Regions from separate parts of the Burkholderia mycopellens genome, predicted to be linked through region 3. Evidence: predicted binding sites of a transcription regulator. Region 3 holds the regulator's gene; each other region holds the start of a gene.

Region 1 (7,074 bases), on a different replicon from region 3:
ATCGTCCCGGTGATGCTGACGCCGTTCGACGATGCCGGCGCGATCGACTACGCCGGGCTCGAGCGGCTCATCGAATGGTATCTGGCACACGGCGCCGATGCGTTGTTCGCGGTCGCGCAGTCGAGCGAGATGCAGTTCCTGAGCCTGGCCGAACGCGCGGAACTCGCGCGCTTCGTGGTCGAGCGGGTGGCCGGGCGCGTGCCCGTCGTCGCGTCCGGGCACATCAGCGACGATCTCGACGCGCAGGCCGAGGAGCTGTGCGCGGCGGCCGAATCGGGCGCGCAGGGCGTCGTGCTCGTGACCAACCGGCTCGATCCGCAGCGCAAGGGCAGCGCCGCGTTGCTCGACCATCTTCACCGGCTGCTCGCGCGATTGCCGTCGGGTCTGCCGCTCGGGCTGTACGAGTGTCCGGCGCCGTACCGGCGGCTGCTGTCGGATGACGAACTGCGCGCGTGCATCGACACGGGCCGCTTCGTGATGCTCAAGGACGTGAGCTGCGACCTGGAGACGGTGAAGCGGCGGGTCGCGCTCGCCGAGGGCTCGCCGCTGAAGATCCTCAACGCGAACGCCGCGATTGCCTGGGACGCGATGAAGGCGGGTTCCGCCGGCTTCAACGGCGTGTTCACCAACTTCCATCCGGACCTGTACCGGTGGTTGCGCACGCAAGGGGATACGAACCCGGCGCTGGCCGACGAGCTCTCGACGTTCCTCGTCGTTTCGGCGGTGTCGGAGGCGCTGGGGTATCCGGCGCTCGCGAAGCTCTATCACCAGCGGATCGGCACCTTCGCATCGATCCGTTGCCGCGCGATCGACTACGACGTGCGTGAACGGTTCTGGGCGCTCGATGCGGTGCTCGACAAGATCGTGGCCGGGACCGAGCATTTCCGTCGACGGATCGCCGCGTAACCCGGCACGCGGTGCGCCGTTCGAGGTTTGCCGGGCGCGGTGGGGTGGCGTGCCGGGCGGGCGGCCGCCATCGCACGGGTTCGTCGGGGCGCGCGTGGTGGCGGCGCACGGTGGCTACAAGCACGGCCGGCTTGTCGCGATGCGTCTCGGACGTGTTGCGACAAGCGGCGCGAGGGGTGTATCGGCCTTGCCCCGGATGGCGTGAACCCGGCGCGGCGTTCAGGCCGAACGTGCAATGCGGCGAATCCGTCGGGATTTTCAACAATGCTGTTGAAGGTGGTTAAGCCGCCTGTCGCAGTCAGGCCGCCGCACTGACCAGCCGGTTTCAGGCTGTCCGTTGTCACGAATGACGGCGTGTCGCCGACGCACGGCCCCACCTTCACTCGTCTCATCGCACGATCGAGCCGCCGGCAAGCCGCAAGCCGCAAGCCCCAAGCCGCAAGCCGCACGCGCTGGGCGCCAAGCGCCGGGCATCGAGCGCGACGCCACCGCTCGTCCCACCGATCCGTTGTACCCCGCGGGTTGCGGCAACCCCCACCCGCTGCCCCGCGCATGTCCACGTCGGACGACAAAAGCACACAAATCTGATCAAACGCTTCCGCCGTTTCTTGTAACGATTCGTAATATCGCGCCGCCGAGCGCTTTTTTGCCGACGAACCGTTGAATCCGCATCCGCTTCCCGTGCACCCCGTCACGACGACGAGCCAGCCGCCGATCCTGGCGGCACCAGTAGATGCCACGCTGCACGCCGTGATTGACGAGGCCGTCCACCGGAGCGTGTCGGAAGCGACGACGCGCAGCGGCTACATGCGATGTGCCGACTACGCGATCGTCGGCGCGCAGGTGCTGACACTGCTGACCGGCAAGCCTTACCGGCCGTTCGCGGGTGGGGAGGTGCTGGATTTCGGCGGCGGCAACCTGTATGCGCTGTGCACGACGCGCGAGCGCCGCCGCACCGCGCGGCATCTGTCGCAGCTGGCGAGGTATCACTGCTGGATCGAGGCGCGTCACGATATCGGCGGCCGTGCGCGCAAGGAAATCGTCGATTTCACGCTGCGCCACGACGAGACCGTGGCGAGCAATCTGGGGATGCCGTTCGCACGTGCGCGCCAGGCGTATTTCTGGGGCTGGGACGACGAGCACACGGTACCGGCCGAGCTGCACGCGCATCCGGTCTTCGCGAAGCAGGGCCCCGTGTGGCGCTGGGCCGAGCGTGAATGCACGTCGCTGCTGCGCGCCTACGAGCACGAGCGGCCGGGCTATTTCGGGCGTCAGGTGTCGCGTGCGATCGACTTGTTCGCCGATCGGGTAGAAGGTCTCGGCTGACGGCGCGTCCGGTTCGCGCGAACCGCGGACAGGCTGCGTGCCGCGATGGCGCGAACCGGGGAAGGGAGCCCGTCGCGCGCTCGCGCACCGCCGGGCGTGAGCGATGTGTCCTGGCGGGACATTGCGAGCAGAGGCGCGCGCGGCGGCGCGAGCCGGTCGATCCATTGACCGGCGGCCGCCGCCACGATCATCGTGCGGCCCGGCCGCTCGTCACTTGTTCGCCAGCGTGCCGCTGCTGTTGGCGCCGCCGAACAGTCGGGTCAGGTACTGCGTGTTCGAGTTCATCTTGGCCATCAGCGTGTTGAGCGCCGTGAACTGCGCCTGGTACTGCTTGGTCAGCTGCGCGGCATAGTCGGCCAGATCCGTCTGCTGCTGCGTGACGCGCTTCAGGTCGGCGCTCAGCGCGTTCGTGCGCACCTCGATCATCCCGCCTTTCTTCGTGAAGGGCGCGATCTGGTCGGTCAGGTGCTTGCCCATCCCGTTCGTCGAGTTGAACAGGCGCGCGACGCCCGACGGGTTGTTGGTCAGCGCACTGTCGAGCTTCGCGCTGTCGACCTTCAGCGTGCCGTCCTTCTCGAGCGAGATGCCGATCGCCATCAGGTTCGTGTGCCCGTTGCCGTTCTCGTTGGGGACGCCGCGCGCGACGATCGACGCAAGCGAGTTGCGGATCGTGTTCAGCGTCGAATCGCCGATCAGCGCGCCCTGCGAGCTTGCCCCTGCCGTGTAGCTCGACAGTGCGCCCATGGTCTTGACGACGGTGTTGTACAGGCTCACGAAATTCGTGATCGTGGCCGCCTGCGACTTCGTATCGGTGCTGACCGTCAGCGTCTGCGTATCGGTCGCGCTGACCGCGGCCGCCGACAGGTTCAGCGTGACGCCGTTCAGCACGCCCGACACCGTGTTGCTCGCGCTGGTCGACGCGATGCCGTTGAGCGTGAACTTCGCGTCCTGCGCAACGGCGCTTTGCCGCCACGCGGCCGCGCTGTTCGCCGAGTCGATCTTCGACGCGCCGCCGGTCGTGTCGGCCGTCGACGTGACGCCGAGGTTCGACAGCCCGGTGTCGTTGGCCACGTTGCCGACCGCGACGCTGATCGCGTTCGCCGAGCCCGTCTTCGTCGACGCGAGCACGAGGTGCGCGCCGTCGGTGCCGTTGATGACGGTCGCGCTGATCCCCGGGTTGTTCGATGCGGCGTTGATCGCGGCCGCGATGCCCGACAGCGTGTTGTTCGTGCCGTTCACGTCGACCTTGAACGACTGGCTGCCGAGCGACAGCGTCAGCGTGCCGGTGCCGAGCGCCTTGCTACCGTCGAAGCCCGACGAAGCCAGCGCCTGCGCGGTTGCGACCTGCGTGACGCCGACCGTATAGGTGCCGGCAACCGCGCCTGCGCCCGCCGTCGCGGTCAGGCCCTTGCCGCTCGCGACCGCGGTAAACGTCGACTGCAGCGCGCCATTCGTCAGCGACGCGAGGCCCGCCTCGAGCGCCCCCAGCGCCGACGACAGCGCACCGAATGCGGAAATCTGCGTGGTGCCGGTCTGCTGCGACGCGGCGAGCGCCGCGACCCGGCCGGCCGTCTTCGCGTTCACCAGCGTCTTGACGAGCGTGCCGACGTCCATCGCCGGATTGCCGGTCGAGCCGTTGATGATCGATTGCGCCGCCTGTTGCATCAGGCTGTTCGCGTTCGCGCTGCTGTTCACAGGCGTGTTCGTTGCCATGGGTGGTCTCCGGTTGAAAAGCGATCCCGTGACGAGCGGCTGCCGTGACGGCCTGCGGCGGTTCGCCTGCCGGCCGTGTCCGGTGCGACGCGTTCCGGGGTTCACGGGAGTGTCGGGAAAACGTAAGGACGTGCGCTATCGTATATTTAAATCGGTATTGCTTGGTAATTTTTTGTAATGCATGTTGAGAAAAATGCAGACGGAAATGCGACGGTGTAGCGCGGGCTAAAGGTTTGCGATTTTTTGCCGTTAACTCATCACTTCAATTGTATTTATTCAAGGATTTTTGCCGGCAGTGAAAACTTGCCGAGCGCGTGAATGCCTGATCACGTTGTCTCGCTTGCCCTGCTAAACACCGGATCGATCGACGGTGTGTGGAAGGTGTTCCTGCCGGCGGCTATCGGGCTGAAACCCTTGCCCACTGGACGAAAACCGCCGCCGCCGACATCAACCCGCTCGCGTGGGAAACGTTTTCGCTTCCCAATGCGCATTTCCAGGCCGGGTGTCTTTGTCCGAAACAGGATGATTCGCCGATTGGAAAGAACGCCGAGTTGCACGCTTAATTCATTGATTTCAGGTTCATGCACATAACGTATCGTCGAATAACGCATGGCGATACGTCGATATGGCCTGCTTGCGCCAATTGGCGCTTCAATATCGAGTGGATACGGAATCCGGATATGCGCGGGCAGTTTTCATGTTCTTGAAACATAAGGGCAGGTCGATTTGATCGGATTCGCCGCTGCCGCGTCATGGCCTTGTTTCGCTCGATTGTCCACTTATGTGAGACAGCGAATCTTGTTTTGACGGATTGATGATTTGTGGCAGGACAGTAGACTGCATCCGTGCTTCGCCAGAACCGATCCGGAGCGCGCCGGGAGCGGCGCGGCCGGACGGATTCTTCGGCGGCAGGCCGGCCGGCTTGCTGTCCGATCGTGCGAGGAGTGGTTCGTTGCCGACCTGGCGCGCCAATGTGGCGCGTATCGGCACCGGACGCATCAAACCGTCAATTCAAGGGTGATTGTCATGCGTTACGTTTCGCTGGAATCGAAGAAGGACGAACTGCTGCTGGCGGCTCGCGTGTTGTTGATGATCCTGTTCGTGCTGTTCGGCTGGCAGAAGCTGAACGGCTTCTCGGGCACGGTCGCGTACATGGCGTCGACGGGGAACCCGGCGCCCGAACTGGCAGCCGCGATCGCGGTCGGGGTCGAACTGGCCGGTGGCCTGCTGATCGCGATCGGCTTCTATACGCGTCCGCTCGCACTCGTGTTCGCCGCCTATACGCTCGCGACCGCGCTGATCGGCCATCGCTACTGGGCGCTGCAGGGGATGGAGCAATACATGGCGATGATCAACTTCTACAAGAACGTGAGCATCATCGGCGGGTTGCTGTTGCTCGCCCTGACCGGGCCGGGGCGGTATTCGCTCGACCGGAAGTAAGGCGGGGCGGCGTTGCCTGCCGATGTGACCGCCCGGTGCGCGCAAGCGCACCGGGCTTTGCTTGTTGGCGAGGGGCGCGGTGTGGCCGCTCCGCGGATCGCACTCGCGCAGGGGCGGCCGCGCGGCGAGCCGACGTCGCCGGCAGCACGGGCATCATCCCGGCGGACGGTGCGCCGGGCCGGCCGTCGGCCGCGGCGCACATGACACCCGTCCGTCGAGGCGTTTCCGATCTGCCGCACACGATGTGCCGGCCGCGATACTCGGCTATCCTCCGCACCACCGTGGCTCGAATGTCGATCGCGACTTCGCGCCCCCACGTCACCCGGATTGCCGCCCATGCCAAACCCGACCACGTCGACCGTCCTCCCGACCGTCCTGCTCATCGGCGCCGCCGGCCTCCTCGGCCGTGCGGTTGCCGCGTCCCTGGCCCGCGAATCGTCGTTGAACCTCGTCGCGACCCTCCGGAACCCGCAAAGCGCGGGCGCAAAACGCCTCGCACTGCCACCGGAAAACCTCGCCGAACTCGACGTCCTCGACGAGCCGGCCCTCGAACACCTCTTCGCCACCCGCCAACCGGCCGCCGTGATCATCTGCGCGGCCGAACGCCGTCCGGACGTCTGCGAACGCGATCCTGCCGGCGCCCGCGCGATCAACGTCACCGCCCCGGCCCGCATCGGTGCGCTTGCCGCGCGCCACGGCGCATGGACGCTCGGCATCTCCACCGACTACGTCTTCGACGGCAAGGCTGCCCCATACCGCGAGGACGCCGCCCCGAATCCGCTGAACATCTACGGCCGCACGAAGCTGGAGGGCGAGGCAGCGCTGCTCGCCGCGTCGCCGCTGTCGTGCGTGCTGCGTCTGCCGCTGCTCTTCGGCCCGATCGTCGACTGGAGCGAATCGGCCGTCACGAGCCTCGTGCCGGCGATCGTCGCATCCGCTCGGCCGGGCGCCGGCGCGGTCGGCATGGACGCTTGGGCGATCCGTTACCCGACCTATACGCCGGATGTCGCGGACGTCATCCGCGACCTGACGCTGCGCCATCTCGCGGGGGCGTCGATCACGGGCCTCCGTCACTGGTCGGGCGAGGAGCCGATGACGAAGTACGACATCGCGCAGCGGATCGCGGCCGCGCTCGGCGTCGAAGCCGCGCTCGAGCGAATCGACCAGCCGACCGACGCGACGCCGCGCCCGTACGATTGCCATCTGGACGCGTCGCGCGTGCGCGCGGCCGGGATCGATCACGCGACGCCGTTCGATACCGCGCTGCGCGCCGTGCTGCGCGATGCGCCGCAGGCGCTGTAGGATCCGGGCGCTACGCGCGGCCCGCGTGGCCTGCACGGCCTGCGACGCATGAGCCGCAGAGCCGCAGAGCCGCAGAGCCGCAGAGCCGCACGAGCCACATGAGCCACACGAGCCACACGAGCCACACGAGCCACATGAGCCACATGAGCCGCATCTGCCCATGCCGGCGGCCGCGCCATGAATGCCGTTCGCGAGCGCGCACCGGCCCGCACCTCGTCGCCCACCCAGGAGCCCAGCCATGCAACTGAAATGGCTCGAAGACTTCGTCGAACTCGCGCGCACGCGCAGCTTCACGCGCGCGGCGGAGAACCGCTTCGTCACGCATCCGGCGTTCGGCCGCCGCATCCGGTCGCTCGAGGAATGGGTCGGCACGCGCCTGATCGCGCG
Region 2 (7,074 bases), 3.5 Mb from region 3:
AGGTCGAAGCCGTCCGGGCCGTCGTCGACCGCGCGGATCGACAGCCCGCCCACCTTGAGCCCCGACACTTCGAGCCGCTGCCGCAGTGCCGCCTCGTGCCGGGTGAGACGGTCGGCCCCTGTCTGGTTCGCACGCAGCCGCGCGACGAGTTGCGTGCCGTTCAGCACCAGCTCCGCGTCGACCGTGCCGAGCGACGGCAACGTCAGCGTGAGGCGCGTGCGCCAGGCGATGCCGTCGCCCGAGTCGCCGTCGCCGCGCGGCGCGCGGCTGCCCGGATCGTCGGGCTCGATCGTCCAGTCGAGCCGCGCGCCGGGCCATGCCTCGCCGGCCCAGCGAAACTGGTCGGTCGCGAGCGCGTCGAGCTGCTGCCTGACGAGCGGCACCGCGGCCGGATGCACGGGCGCAAGCGTCTGCGCCTGGGAATCGGACGATGCGGCGGCCAGTTCGGCTCGCGCGGGCGTCCAGCGTGCATCGGGCCGATCGCCGAGCAGATCGGCCGTCTCGGGCGGCAGCGACGCCCCTTGCCGCGCACCCGACGGCAGGGCCGGTGCGGGATCGCGAGCCGCCGCGCCGCCCTGGGCGGGCGTGCCCGGCTGCGCCGCTGCGCGCGCGGTCGCCGGCAACGGCGAGCGCTGCGCGAGCAGCTCGTCGAGCGGGTCGGTCGAGCCGTGCTGTGCGGCATCCGGGTCAGCCGGCGCGAGCGCGGCCGCGAGGCGTGCCTGCGGCTCGCGCATCAACGCCGCGAGCGGACGCTGACCGGCCAGCCACTGCGCGAGATGGGATTCATAGAAGAGGCCGCTTTCGCTCACCGCCTGCGCGAGCGCTGCGCGCAGCGCGGCAACCGGCAAAGTCGTAGCCGCTTCGCGCGCCGCGGAAGCCGGCGTGGAAGACGCAGCCGGATCGGGCGCGGCCGGCGCGGCCGCGTCGGTCAGCAGCACGGTGGGGTCAGCCAGCAGCGGCGCACGCCCGGCAATGGCCGGCGTCGAGTCGCCGCCCGCGCGCGAGATCGCGTCGAGCACGCGCCCGACATCGGACAGCGCGGTCTGGGTGGAAGCGGGCGGCGCGGCAGGCGGACTGCCGGCCGGAGGCGTGGACGGCGCGCCGGTGCCCGGCGTGCCGACCTGTGAGGTCGCGCCGCCGCCGGCGGGCGCCGACACGGTGCCGGTCAGCAAGCTGTCGAGGCGGCTCGCCAGCAGTGCGGCCGCAACGGGGTCGATACCGGTCATGATCGGAGCCTGGTCACCTCAGCCACATCGTGGCGAATCCGGGAACGACACACCGGTGCCGTCCGCGGGAACTGCGCGTCTGCCGCAACGGGCTCGTGCGCCCCGCGCCCGTTTCCCCGGAAACGGGCCCTACCCGCGCGCGCGGTAGAGATCGGTCAATACCTGGGTCGAGCGCCGCGCCTCGAACAGCGCGGACAGCCGCGCGACGTCCGGGCTCGCGAGATCGCGGATCGCGGCGTCGTCGGCCAGGATGCGGCGGATCAGGTCAAGCTTGCGGCCGAGATCCGATTCGTCGAGCACGACGCCCGGGTCGGCTTCCTTCAGCCCGTCGACCAGCTGCATGAATTCGGCCTGCAACCCCGGCAACGCGCTCCAGTCGGCGCTGCGGGCGGCGCCCAGCATCCGGCCCGACACGGCGGCAAGCGCCTCGTAACGTTCGAAGTATTCGGCCTTGCGATTCATCTCGATGCTTCCACTGCCTGTTGCGCGGCCATCCGCGCGACTTCCGGGGCGATTCCCGTCCATGCTTCCTCGAGCGTCGCGAGCAGCCCGTCGACCTCGACCAGCATCGCGTCGCTCGCCTGCGCATTGGCCTCGAGCAGACGCCGGCTGATATACGCATACAGCGCGTCCAGCCGCTCCGCGATCTCGCCGCCCGCGTCGCGGTTCAGCGATGCCTTCAGCCCGCTGTCGACGATCCGGATCGCCTTGCCGATCGCTTCGCCGCGCGCGGATACATTGCCCTGCTGCAAATGCATGCGCGCCAGCGCAACCGCCTGCCGCGCGCCCTGGTACAGCATCGCGATCAACCGGTGCGGGGAGGCGCCCATCACCCCCGTCTCGACGCCGACACGCGCGTATGCACTGGCTCCAGCGTGTCCTGGGGAAAACATGCGCTTCTCCTTGTTGTGCGTTGGCTATACGGGAACCGCCGCCGTGCATCGCACGACGCGGCCTTCACCGGAGTTATCGGAAGGGATTTGGAAAGCTTTAGGCAAGCGGAGCATGCCGCCTGGCGCGGCAAGGCCGGCCCGCAGGCCCGCCCGGATGGCCGTGCGCGGAGCGCTTTCCCCGGATAGCCGTCCTGTCAGACCGACATCTGCATGATGTCGTTGTAAGCGCTCACTAGCTTGTTGCGGACCTGGAGCCCGAACTGGAAGCCGATGTTGGCTTTCTGCATGTCGACCATCACGTCGTTCAGCGACACGTTCGGCGCGCCGACCTCGAACGCCTGCGCCTCGCCGAGCGCGTGCTGCTGGTCGCCGCTGATCTTGTCGAGCGACGCCTTCATCGCGCTCGCGAAGGTGCTGGCCGTCGCCGCGCCCGAGCCGGCCAGTGCCGCCGTCGGGCTCGCGACGCCGCCGGACGCCTGCGCGGCCATCGACTGCATCTGTTGCAACACCGAACCGATTCCGCTGACGTTCGCAGTCATGCTGTCCCCAAAACTGAGAGAAGAGACCCGGACGCACCGGGAGATCCGCCGGCGCTGCACCACGCGCACCATGCCGGATTCCGAAAAAGGATAGCAGCGCGCCGCGCGTCAAAGCCGAGAAAGTACGGGGGAAACCCCGCTCTTTTCGGTCGATCGGAATACGGCCCGGATCACGATAATCGCATCGTGTCATTGTCCGCCCGCTCGTCCGAGCGAGCTCAGTCGTCCCGCTCCGGAGAAACTCGACGCATGGATTCGCAGGCCAACTCGCTGATCAACCCAGACGCCCGCGCGGGCCTCGCCAGCCCGGCGCCCGGCGCCGCCGCGGCCGCCGCGTTGCCGGGCGCGGGTGGCGCAGGCGCGGACTTCGGGCTTGGCGGCTTCGCGGAACGCATCCCCGGCATCTCGCGGATGAAGGGCAACCCGAAGCTGCCGTTCCTGATCGCTGTCGCGTTCGCGGTCGCCGTCATCACCGCGCTCGTGCTGTGGAGCCGCGCGCCCGACTACCGCGTGCTGTACAGCAACCTGTCGGATCGCGACGGCGGTGCCATCATCGCCGCGCTCCAGCAAGCAAACGTTCCCTACAAGTTCGCCGATGCCGGCGGCGCGATCCTCGTGCCGTCGAACCAGGTGCATGAAACGCGCCTGAAGCTCGCCGCGATGGGGCTGCCCAAGGGCGGCTCGGTCGGCTTCGAGCTGATGGACAACCAGAAATTCGGCATCAGCCAGTTCGCCGAACAGATCAACTACCAGCGCGCGCTCGAAGGCGAGCTGCAGCGCACCATCGAATCGATCAACGCCGTGCGCGGCGCGCGCGTGCATCTCGCGATCCCGAAGCCGTCGGTGTTCGTGCGTGACAAGGAAGCGCCGAGCGCGTCGGTGTTCGTCGACCTCTACCCGGGCCGCGTGCTCGACGAGGGCCAGGTTCAGGCCATCACGCGAATGGTGTCGTCCGGCGTGCCCGACATGCCCGCGAAAAACGTGACGATCGTCGACCAGGACGGCAACCTGCTGACCCAGACCGCGTCGGCATCCGGCCTCGACGCGAGCCAGCTCAAGTACGTGCAGCAGGTCGAGCACAACACGCAGAAGCGCATCGACGCGATCCTCGCGCCGATCTTCGGCGCCGGCAACGCGCGCTCGCAGGTCAGCGCGGACCTCGATTTCTCGAAGGTCGAGCAGACGTCGGAAAGCTACGGCCCGAACGGCGTGCCGCAGCAGGCCGCGATCCGCAGCCAGCAGACCAGCAGCTCGACCGAGCTCGCGCAGGGCGGCGCGTCGGGCGTGCCGGGCGCGCTGTCGAACACGCCGCCGCAGCCGGCTTCCGCGCCGATCGTCGCCGGCAACGGCCCGAACGCGCCGCAGGCGACGCCGGTGAGCGACCGCAAGGACCAGACGACCAACTACGAGCTCGACAAGACGATCCGCCATCTCGAGCAGCCGATGGGCAGCGTGAAGCGGCTGTCGGTCGCGGTCGTCGTCAACTACCAGCCGGTCGCCGACGCGAAGGGCCACGTGACGATGCAGCCGCTGCCGCCCGCGAAGCTCGCGCAGGTCGAACAGCTCGTGAAGGACGCGATGGGCTACGACGAGAAGCGCGGCGACTCGGTGAACGTCGTGAACAGCGCGTTCTCGACCGCGAGCGACCCGTACGCCGACCTGCCGTGGTGGCGCCAGCCGGACATGATCGCGATGGCGAAGGAAGCGGCGAAGTGGCTCGGTATCGCGGCGGCCGCGGCGGCGCTCTACTTCATGTTCGTGCGCCCGGCGATGCGCCGCGCGTTCCCGCCGCCCGAGCCGGTCGCGCCGGCGCTCGCCGCGCCGGAAGACCCGGTCGCGCTCGACGGCCTGCCGGCGCCGGAAAAAGCCGAGGAACCCGACGCGCTGCTGCTCGGCTTCGAGAGCGAGAAGAACCGTTACGAACGCAACCTCGACTACGCGCGCACGATCGCCCGCCAGGATCCGAAGATCGTCGCCACCGTCGTGAAGAACTGGGTGTCCGATGAACGCTGAAGGCTTGACCAAGAGCGCGCTCCTGCTGATGTCGATCGGCGAGGAAGAGGCCGCGCAGGTATTCAAGTTCCTCGCGCCGCGCGAGGTCCAGAAGATCGGCGCCGCGATGGCCGCGCTGAAGAACGTCACGCGCGAGCAGGTCGAGGACGTGCTGCACGAATTCGCGAAGGAAGCGGAGCAGCACACCGCGCTGTCGCTCGATTCGAGCGACTACATCCGCTCGGTGCTGACCAAGGCGCTCGGCGAGGACAAGGCCGGCGTGCTGATCGACCGCATCCTGCAGGGCAGCGACACGAGCGGCATCGAGGGCCTGAAGTGGATGGATTCCGGCGCCGTGGCCGAGCTGATCAAGAACGAGCATCCGCAGATCATCGCGACGATCCTCGTGCACCTCGACCGCGACCAGGCGTCGGAAATCGCGTCGTGCTTCACCGAGCGGCTGCGTAACGACGTGATCCTGCGGATCGCGACGCTCGACGGCATCCAGCCGGCAGCGCTGCGCGAGCTCGACGACGTGCTGACGGGCCTGCTGTCCGGCAGCGACAACCTGAAGCGCAGCCCGATGGGCGGCATCCGCACCGCGGCCGAGATCCTGAACTTCATGACGAGCGTGCATGAGGAAGGCGTGCTCGAAAGCGTGCGCCAGTACGACGCCGAACTCGCGCAGAAGATCATCGACCAGATGTTCGTGTTCGAGAACCTGCTCGACCTCGAGGACCGCGCGATCCAGATGGTGCTCAAGGAAGTCGAGTCGGAAACGCTGATCATCGCGCTGAAAGGCGCGCCGCCGGCACTGCGCCAGAAGTTCCTCGCGAACATGTCGCAGCGCGCGGCCGAACTGCTCGCCGAGGATCTCGACGCGCGCGGCCCGGTACGCGTGTCCGACGTCGAGACGCAGCAGCGCCGCATCCTGCAGATCGTGCGCAACCTGGCCGAGAGCGGCGCGATCGCGATCGGCGGCAAGGCGGAAGACGCGTATGTCTGATTCGGCGAGCGATCGCGCGGGCACCCTCACCGCGTACCAGCGGTGGGAGATGGCGTCGTTCGACCCGCCGCCGCCCCCGCCGCCGCCCGACGACGCGGCCGCCGCCGCCGCCGCGCTCGCCGAGGAACTGCAGCGCGTGCGCGACGCCGCACATGCCGAAGGCCATGCGGCCGGCCACGTCGAAGGCCAGGCGCTCGGCTACCAGGCCGGTTTCGAGCAGGGTCGCGCACAGGGTTTCGAGGCCGGCCAGGCCGACGCACGCGAACAGGCCGCGCAGCTCGCGGCGCTCGCCGCGTCGTTCCGCGAGGCCGTGTCGGCCGTCGAACACGATCTTGCCGCCGACATCGCGCAGCTCGCGCTCGACATCGCGCAGCAGGTCGTGCGCCAGCACGTGAAGCACGACCCGGCCGCGCTGGTTGCCGCCGTGCGCGACGTGCTCGCCGCCGAACCCGCGCTGTCCGGCGCGCCGCATCTCGCGGTGAACCCGGCCGACCTGCCCGTCGTCGAAGCCTACCTGCAGGACGATCTCGATGCGCTCGGCTGGAACGTGCGCACCGACGCGTCGATCGAGCGCGGCGGCTGCCGCGCGCACGCCGCGACCGGCGAGGTCGACGCGACGCTGCCCACGCGCTGGCAGCGCGTCGCCGCCGCGATCGGCAAGGTGAGCACGTGGTGACGCGGCCGCCCGAGGCGCTCGCGCACGACGGCATGACGCCGCTGGAGCGCGAACTCGCGCTCGCGTCGTTCGGCCCGCACGCGCACGACGCCGCGCCGGACACCGCACAACACCCCACCCCGCACGCCACCGCTGCAGCGGCCGATGCACCCGGCGCCGCACCGCGCGCACCGCACAACCCGCATCTCGCGCACTGGCGCAGCCACCTGAACGGGCTCGCCGCGCGCAGCCACCACGCGTTGCCGCTGCGGCCGTGCGGGCGCCTGACGCGCGCGGCCGGCCTCGTGCTCGAGGCGATCGGGCTGCGCCTGTCGGTCGGCGCCGAATGCACGATCGAACTGCCGCCCGGCAGCACGCTGCCGCACGCGCAAGCCGAAGTCGTCGGCTTCGCCGGCGATCGCCTGTTCCTGATGCCGACCACCGACGTCGCGGGCGTGCTGCCCGGCGCGCGCGTGTGGCCGCTCGAAAGCGCGCCCGTCGCCGATCCGCTCGCGGGCGCGAAGCGGCTGCCGGTCGGCTGGGAGATGCTCGGGCGCGTCGTCGACGCGTCGGGCCGCCCGCTCGACGGCCTCGGCCCACTCGCATCGAAGGTCGACGCGCCGCTGTCGGCGCCGTCGATCAACCCGCTCGAGCGCGAACCGATCCACCACGTGCTCGACGTCGGCGTGCGCGCGATCAACGCACTGCTCACCGTCGGCCGCGGGCAGCGGATGGGCCTGTTCGCGGGTTCGGGCGTCGGCAA
Region 3 (7,074 bases):
CGAACGACGGGTGGCCGGTCGCGCAGCCGAGGTTCACGAGGCGGCCTTCCGCCAGCAGGATGATGCGCTTGCCGTCCGGGAAGATGATGTGGTCGACCTGCGGCTTGATGTTTTCCCACTGGTACTGACGGGTCGACGCGACGTCGATTTCCGAGTCGAAGTGACCGATGTTGCAGACGATCGCGTTGTGGCGCATCGCCTTCATGTGATCGTGGTTGATCACGTGGTAGTTGCCGGTCGCCGTCACGAAGATGTCGGCCTTGTCGGCCGCGTATTCCATCGTCACGACGCGGTAGCCTTCCATCGCCGCCTGCAGCGCGCAGATCGGGTCGATTTCGGTGACCCACACGGTCGCGCCCAGGCCGCGCAGCGACTGCGCGCAGCCCTTGCCCACGTCGCCGTAGCCCGCGACGACCGCGACCTTGCCCGCGATCATCACGTCGGTCGCGCGCTTGATGCCGTCGACCAGCGATTCGCGGCAGCCGTACAGGTTGTCGAACTTCGACTTCGTGACCGAATCGTTCACGTTGAACGCCGGGAACGGCAGGCGGCCGTCCTTTTCCATCTGGTACAGGCGGTGCACGCCGGTCGTGGTTTCCTCGGTCACGCCCTTGATGTGCGCGAGGCGCGTCGAGTACCAGGTCGGGTCCGCGTCGAGGTGCTTCGCGATCGACTTGTACAGCGCGACTTCTTCCTCGTTGGTCGGCTTCGCGATCACCGAACGGTCCTTCTCGGCCTTCGCGCCGAGGATCAGCAGCAGCGTTGCGTCGCCGCCGTCGTCCAGGATCATGTTCGCGAATTCGCCGTTCGGCCATTCGAAGATGCGGTGCGAGAACTCCCAGTATTCGTCGAGCGATTCGCCCTTGAACGCGAACACCGGCGTGCCGGCTTCGACGATCGCGGCGGCGGCATGGTCCTGCGTCGAGAAGATGTTGCACGAGGCCCAGCGGACGTCCGCGCCGAGCGCCTTCAGCGTCTCGATCAGCACGCCCGTCTGGATCGTCATGTGCAGCGAACCGGCGATGCGCGCGCCCTTCAGCGGCTGCTGTGCCTTGTATTCGTCACGGATCTGCACGAGGCCCGGCATTTCGGTCTCGGCGATATTCAGTTCCTTGCGGCCCCAGCCGGCCAGCGCCATGTCGGCGACGACGTAATCGTTGGAAGCTTTGGAATCGATCATGGCGTTCATCACGCCCTCCTTTCTAAAAAGTTTCTAGATTGGTGACGTGAGCGCCGTTCAGGAAGCGGAACCGGCGCGGTTGTGCCGCGCGGCTGCTTGGTGAAGCCTTCCGAGCCTGGCGGACGCAGGATGGTCCGTCGCAACGCTCCTCGGAAAGCGGAGAGGATTGTAGCAAATCGGCGCGCAGAATGCGCAAGCGCGGCGCACACACGACGCAAGCGCGCGGCGCCGTCGCGCGCGGCCGTCAGGAAAGGGTCAGGACTCCGCGCCGACCCACGCCTGTTCGCGCAGCCGCGCGCGCAGGCGCGCGACGGCCTGGCTGTGCAGCTGGCACACGCGCGATTCGCTCACTTCGAGCACCGCGCCGATCTCGCGCAGATTCAGACCCCGTTCGTAGTACAGCGACATCAGCAGCTTCTCGCGCTCCGGCAGCCGCTCGATCGCCTCGACGAGCGCTTCGCGCAGGTGCTCGTCGAGCAGCGCCGACAGCGGATCGGCGTGATCGACGCGGTAGCGGTCGAGGAACGGCTCGTCGTCGGCCGCACGGTCGAAATCCTCGTAGTAGATCAGCTGGCTGCCGTGCAGGTCCTGCAGCATCCCCTGGTATTCGTCGAGCGGCATGTTCAGGTGCTGCGCGATCTCGGTCTCGCTCGCCGAGCGGCCGAGATGCTGCTCGACCTGGTGCACCGCGTGCTCGACCTCGCGCGACGTCTTGCGCAGGCTGCGCGGCAGCCAGTCGTTGCTGCGCAGCTCGTCGAGCATCGCGCCGCGGATGCGCTGCGTCGCGTAGGTCTCGAACTGCGCGCCCTGGTCTTCCTTGTAGCGGCCGGCCGCGTCCATCAGGCCGATCATGCCGGCCTGGATCAGGTCGTCGAGGTCGACGCTCGCCGGCATCTTCGCGACGAGCTGCAGCCCGAGGCGTCGCACGAGCGGCGCATATTGCGCGAGCACGTCGGCCTGGGACATCTTTCCTTGAGCGTTGTACATCATGGCTCTCTCCTTCCGGTGGCCCTCACGCGGCGTGTGCCGCGCCCGCCTCATACGACGGCTTGCCGCCCGCGTGCACGGCGCGGCCCGCTCCCGAATGCGGGCGCATCGGCCAGTACAGCAGGTCGGCGGCAATCTGCCGGTAGTCGCGCGCGGCAGCCGACGACGGGAACGCGTCGACCACGACACGCATCAGCTCGCGTGCGTGCTCGACGAGCGGATCGGCGCTCACGCAGCCCGCGTCGGCGATCGACACCGTCAGGTAGCGGCTCGCGACGCCCGCGAGGTTGTCGAACGCGACCTTCGCGTCCGCGTGGCTGCCGACGTGATTGGTCAGCACGCGGAACTGCGCGAGCGCATGCGCGAAATGCAGCCGCTTCATGCACGCGTACGCCTCGGTGATCGCCTGCGCGGCGACCCGCGTGACGACCAGCACGTCGTGCGCTTCACGTGCGAGCGTCGAGAACGAACCGTCGGCGCCGAGCTGCGCGTCGACGAGGACGATGTCGGCCGGCCCGTCGATGAAATCGCTCAGTTGCGCATCGGTGTAGCCGGTGCGTGCGAGCCGCGCCGCGCCGCACAGGCCGAAGCCGGCCGCGACCCGCGTGCGTTCGCCGTCGCGCAGCCACGCGCCCGCCAGCGTCGCGCTGGCCGAATGCACGTCGGCACGCTCGTCGACGACGAGCACATCCTTGCCGAGCGACGCGAGCGCCGCCGCCAGGTTCACGACGGTGGACGTGCAGCCGACACCCGCCGGCCCGCCCGTCACCGCGACGATGCGCGACGCGCGCCCGGCCAGCAGGCGCCGCAGGCCTTCGGCCTGGTCGATGTTTCGTTTATCCAAATCGCACCTCGTGCAGCTCGGCGGTGGAACGTGCGGTCAGTGCGGAGAGCAGCGTCGGCATGTCCTCGTCTTGCGGCACGAAGGGCGAGCCGTCGCGCGGTACACAGAACGCGCTCTTCAGCAGGAATTTGGTCGACGCGACGTACAGGTTCTCCGGCACCTTCTGGCCGGTCGACACGTAATGGATCGGCAGCTTGTAGCGGATCACCGTGTCGAGCACGCCGCCGAGGTGGGTCGCCTCGTCGAGCTTCGTGAGGATGCAGCCGGCCAGGTCCGGATGCTCGCCCGCGCTGCGGTACGCCTGCACGACTTCGTTGAGCGTGTCGCCGTGGCTCGTCGCGTTGAGCAGCAGCAGGCGCTGCACCGGCGCGTTCGCCCCGTGCAGCATCGCGATCTGGTCGGATACCGCGCGGTCGCGCTGGCTCATGCCGATCGTGTCGATCAGCACGATGTGCTTGTTGCGCAGCTCGGACAGCGCGAGCGCGAGGTCGCCCGCATCCTTCACCGCGTGCACCGGCACGCCGAGGATCTTGCCGAAGATGCGCAGCTGCTCGTGGCCGCCGATCCGGTAGCTGTCGGTGGTCAGCAGCGCGACCTTGCTCGCGCCGAAGCGCATCACGCAGCGTGCGGCCAGCTTCGCGGTGGTGGTCGTCTTGCCGACGCCCGTCGGCCCCATCAGCGCGAACACGCCGCCGCGCTCCATCAGCGCATCCTCGCTTTCGAGCACCGGCAGGTTCGACGCGAGCACCGACTGCGCCCATGCGGCGGCCTGTTCGAAGGTCTGCGCGCCGTCGCCGGCCGGCATGTTGTCGACCAGCATCCGCACGAGCTGCGCGGAGAAACCGGCCGCGAACAGGTGCTTCGTCAGCGCACCATGCACGGCGCTGCGACGCTGGCGGTCGTGCCACAACAGGCTGTCGAACTGCTCTTCCATCATCCCGCGCAGTTCGCCGAGCTCCTGCATCACCGTATCGTTGACGATCCGCTCGATGCGCGACTTCACTGCGTCGGCCACCGCGGCCGCGGTGTCGTCGGACAGGCGCGTGCGCTCGGCCGTCTTCGCAGCATAGGCCGCGTTCGCGTTCGTGTCGGGCGCGCGGGCGGCGGCCGGCATCCGGCGTTCGGCGTCGCGCACGATGTCGCGCGCCCAGTCGGGCGGCGTCGCGCTCGCGGCGGCCCGCGGGGCAGGCGCGCTCGCCTGCGGCGCGGCGGGCGCCGCCTGCGCACGCGCCATCAGCGCGTCACGCTGCTGCGTCAGGCGCTTCGCGTGCTCGACGAGCCACGGTGCGGGTTCGGAGGCGGCGGCCGGGGCCGCGGCAGGCGGCGCTGCCGCAGCCAGCGCGTCGTCATCGATCGCCGACGGTTGCGCCGCCGAGTCGTCTGCCTCGGCGCTTGCGCCGAACACCGACGAGAACACGTCCGGCAGCCCGCCTTCACCTGCCGCATACGGATTGACCGTCGGGCGGGCCAGCGCCGCGCCCGGGCGCGACACGATGCCCGGCACCGCGGCGGCCGGCACGGATTCCGGCACGCGCGGCGCGGCGATGCGCGGGCGCGCCGCAGCCGGCGGCGTCACGGCGGCCAGGTCCGAATCAGCAAGCGCAACGATTTCCACGCTGCCGTCATCGAGCGTGCGGTTCGACAGCACGACCGCGTCGGCGCCGAGCGCCTCGCGCACGAGACGAAGTGCGTCGCGGCTCGTTGCGCCGGTGAATTTGCGAATGTTCAAGCGGAACCCCCGATGACGTTAACGACTTTGATCGTGCGTGTGTCCGGCACTTCGGCGTACGACAGCACTTTCAATTGCGGCAGGCTGCGGCGCAGGAAACGCGCGAGCATCGCGCGCAGCGCGTGCTGCACCAGCAGCACGGGCGGCAGCCCGAGATTCTGTTGACGCAGCATCGCCTGTTGCGTGCCGGTCAGAAGGTTGTGCGCGAGGCCGGGTTCGAGACCCGGGTTCGCGCCGGTGGCGAGCGCCTGCGACAGCACGCGCTCGAGATTCGAGTCGAGGCCCATCACCTGCATCTCGCCTGCGCCCGGATACCACTGCTGCGTGATCGCGCGGCCGAGCGCCAGCCGCACGGCGGCCGTGATCTCGAACGCGTCGCCGCGGCCCGCGTGTTCGGACACGGCCTCGAGGATCGTGCGCATGTCGCGGATCGGCACGCCTTCCTCGAGCAGGTTCTGCAGCACCTTCTGCAGGGTCGTCAGCGAGATCGTCTTCGGGATGAGGTCCTCGACGAGCGACGGCGCGTCCTTGCCGGTGCGCTCGACGAGCGACTGCACTTCCTGGCGGCCGAGCAGCTCGGCCGCGTGCTGGACGACCAGATGATTCAGGTGCGTCGCGACGACCGTGCTCGCGTCGACCACCGTGTAGCCGTACACCTGCGCCTGTTCGCGCATCGCGACGTCGATCCACACGGCCGGCAGCCCGAACGCGGGATCCTGCGTGACGGCGCCCGGCAGCGCGGCCGTCACCTGGCCGGGGTTGATCGCGAGCCACTGGCCCGGGAACACTTCGCCGACACCGATCTCGACACCCTTCAGCGCGATCCGGTACGCGTTCGGCCGCAGCTCGAGGTTGTCGCGGATATGGATCACCGGCGGCAGGAAGCCGATTTCCTGCGCGAATTTCTTGCGGATGCTCTTGATGCGCTTGAGCAGTTCGCCGTCGCTGTTCTTGTCGACGAGCGGGATCAGCCGGTAACCGACTTCCAGCCCGAGCGGGTCGATCAGCTGCACGTCGTCCCAGGTCGCCTCGTGGCTGTCCGCCGGCAGCACCGCGGGCGGCGCGATGTCGGTCAGGTCGCCGGCCGCCTTGCGGGCCGCCGCGCGCTTGGTCTGCGTGCGGGCCAGCCAGATCGCGCCGCCGCCGAGCGCGAGGAACGCGAAGTGCGGCATGCCGGGGATCAGCCCCATCAGCCCGATGATCGCGCCGGTGATGTTCAGCACGCGCGGGTTCGTGAACAGCTGGCCGGTGATCTGCGTGCCGATGTCCTCGTCGGTCGCGACGCGCGACACGATCACGCCCGCCGCGGTCGAGATCACGAGCGACGGGATCTGCGCGACGAGGCCGTCGCCGATCGTCAGCAGCGTGTAGTTCGTGCCGGCCGCGGCGAACGTCATGTCGTGCTGGACCATCCCGACGATCAGCCCGCCGATCACGTTGATCGCCATGATGATCAGGCCGGCGATCGCGTCGCCGCGCACGAACTTCGACGCGCCGTCCATCGACCCGTAGAACTCGGCTTCCTGCGACACGGCCAGGCGGCGCTTGCGGGCCTGCTCTTCGTTGATGAGGCCCGCGTTCAGGTCGGCGTCGATCGCCATCTGCTTGCCGGGCATCGCATCGAGCGTGAAGCGCGCGGACACTTCGGCGATCCGCCCCGCGCCCTTCGTGATCACCATGAAGTTGATGATCATCAGGATCACGAACACGACGATACCGACCGCGAAGTTGCCGCCGACGAGGAAGTGGCCGAATGCCTCGATCACCTGGCCGGCCGCGTCCGGGCCCGTGTGGCCTTCGAGCAGCACGACGCGCGTCGACGCGACGTTCAGCGACAGGCGCAGCAGCGTCGAGAACAGCAGCACGCTCGGGAACGCCGCGAAGTCGAGCGGCTTCATCGTGTACATGCTGACGAGCAGCACCATCACCGACAGCGCGATGTTGAACGTGAACAGCAGATCCAGCAGCAGCGGGGGCAGCGGCAGGATCATCATCCCCAGGATCATGCAGATGAGGATCGGGCCCGCGAGCGCGCGCAGGTTGGTGCCCGCGAACGGGTTCGGGCGCTTCGCGAACAGGCCGGTCGGGGTGCTCATGCCGCACCTGCCTTGCCGAGCGTGTCTTCGGCTTCTTCGCGCTCGTCTTCGGCGGGCACCGACGCGCCCTTGTCGAGGTCGGCCGGCACCACCAGATCGACCGGCGCCGCCGGGAACGCGCCGCCTTCCGAGCGGAAGCGCTTGAGCTGGTAGACCCACGCGAGCACTTCGGCGACGGCCGAGTACAACGAGCCGGGAATCTCGCGTTCCAGTTCGACGTTGTGATACAGCGCACGCG

Evidence for each region. Region 3 encodes FliA, which starts transcription of late flagellar genes. Its sites were predicted from a motif close to CTAAAGTTTNNNNNNNNNNNGCCGNTA; they were not measured.
Region 1: fliD (flagellar filament capping protein FliD) is a predicted target of FliA. The motif match lies at 4,069-4,095, and genes of this name have one in related genera.
Region 2: fliS (flagellar export chaperone FliS) is a predicted target of FliA. The motif match lies at 2,194-2,220, and genes of this name have one in related genera.

The regions. Positions count from the first base shown of each region.
Region 1 is NZ_OZ183804.1:69,038-76,111, forward strand. It holds gene ACPTTC_RS34330 (dihydrodipicolinate synthase family protein) at 1-906, shown strand, start outside; gene ACPTTC_RS34335 (hypothetical protein) at 1,588-2,232, shown strand; gene fliD (flagellar filament capping protein FliD) at 2,443-3,945, opposite strand; gene ACPTTC_RS34345 (hypothetical protein) at 4,272-4,556, opposite strand; gene ACPTTC_RS34350 (DoxX family protein) at 4,972-5,385, shown strand; gene ACPTTC_RS34355 (dTDP-4-dehydrorhamnose reductase family protein) at 5,722-6,687, shown strand; gene ACPTTC_RS34360 (LysR family transcriptional regulator) at 6,926-7,074, shown strand, end outside.
Region 2 is NZ_OZ183802.1:3,779,035-3,786,108, forward strand. It holds gene ACPTTC_RS17625 (flagellar hook-length control protein FliK) at 1-1,226, opposite strand, end outside; gene ACPTTC_RS17630 (flagellar protein FliT) at 1,356-1,688, opposite strand; gene fliS (flagellar export chaperone FliS) at 1,685-2,119, opposite strand; gene fliE (flagellar hook-basal body complex protein FliE) at 2,314-2,658, opposite strand; gene fliF (flagellar basal-body MS-ring/collar protein FliF) at 2,908-4,671, shown strand; gene fliG (flagellar motor switch protein FliG) at 4,661-5,656, shown strand; gene fliH (flagellar assembly protein FliH) at 5,649-6,332, shown strand; gene fliI (flagellar protein export ATPase FliI) at 6,365-7,074, shown strand, end outside.
Region 3 is NZ_OZ183802.1:234,525-241,598, reverse strand. It holds gene ahcY (adenosylhomocysteinase) at 1-1,189, opposite strand, end outside; S-adenosyl-L-homocysteine riboswitch at 1,222-1,337, opposite strand; gene ACPTTC_RS01095 (RNA polymerase sigma factor FliA) at 1,436-2,170, opposite strand; gene ACPTTC_RS01090 (MinD/ParA family protein) at 2,193-3,011, opposite strand; gene flhF (flagellar biosynthesis protein FlhF) at 3,004-4,740, opposite strand; gene flhA (flagellar biosynthesis protein FlhA) at 4,737-6,836, opposite strand; gene flhB (flagellar biosynthesis protein FlhB) at 6,833-7,074, opposite strand, start outside.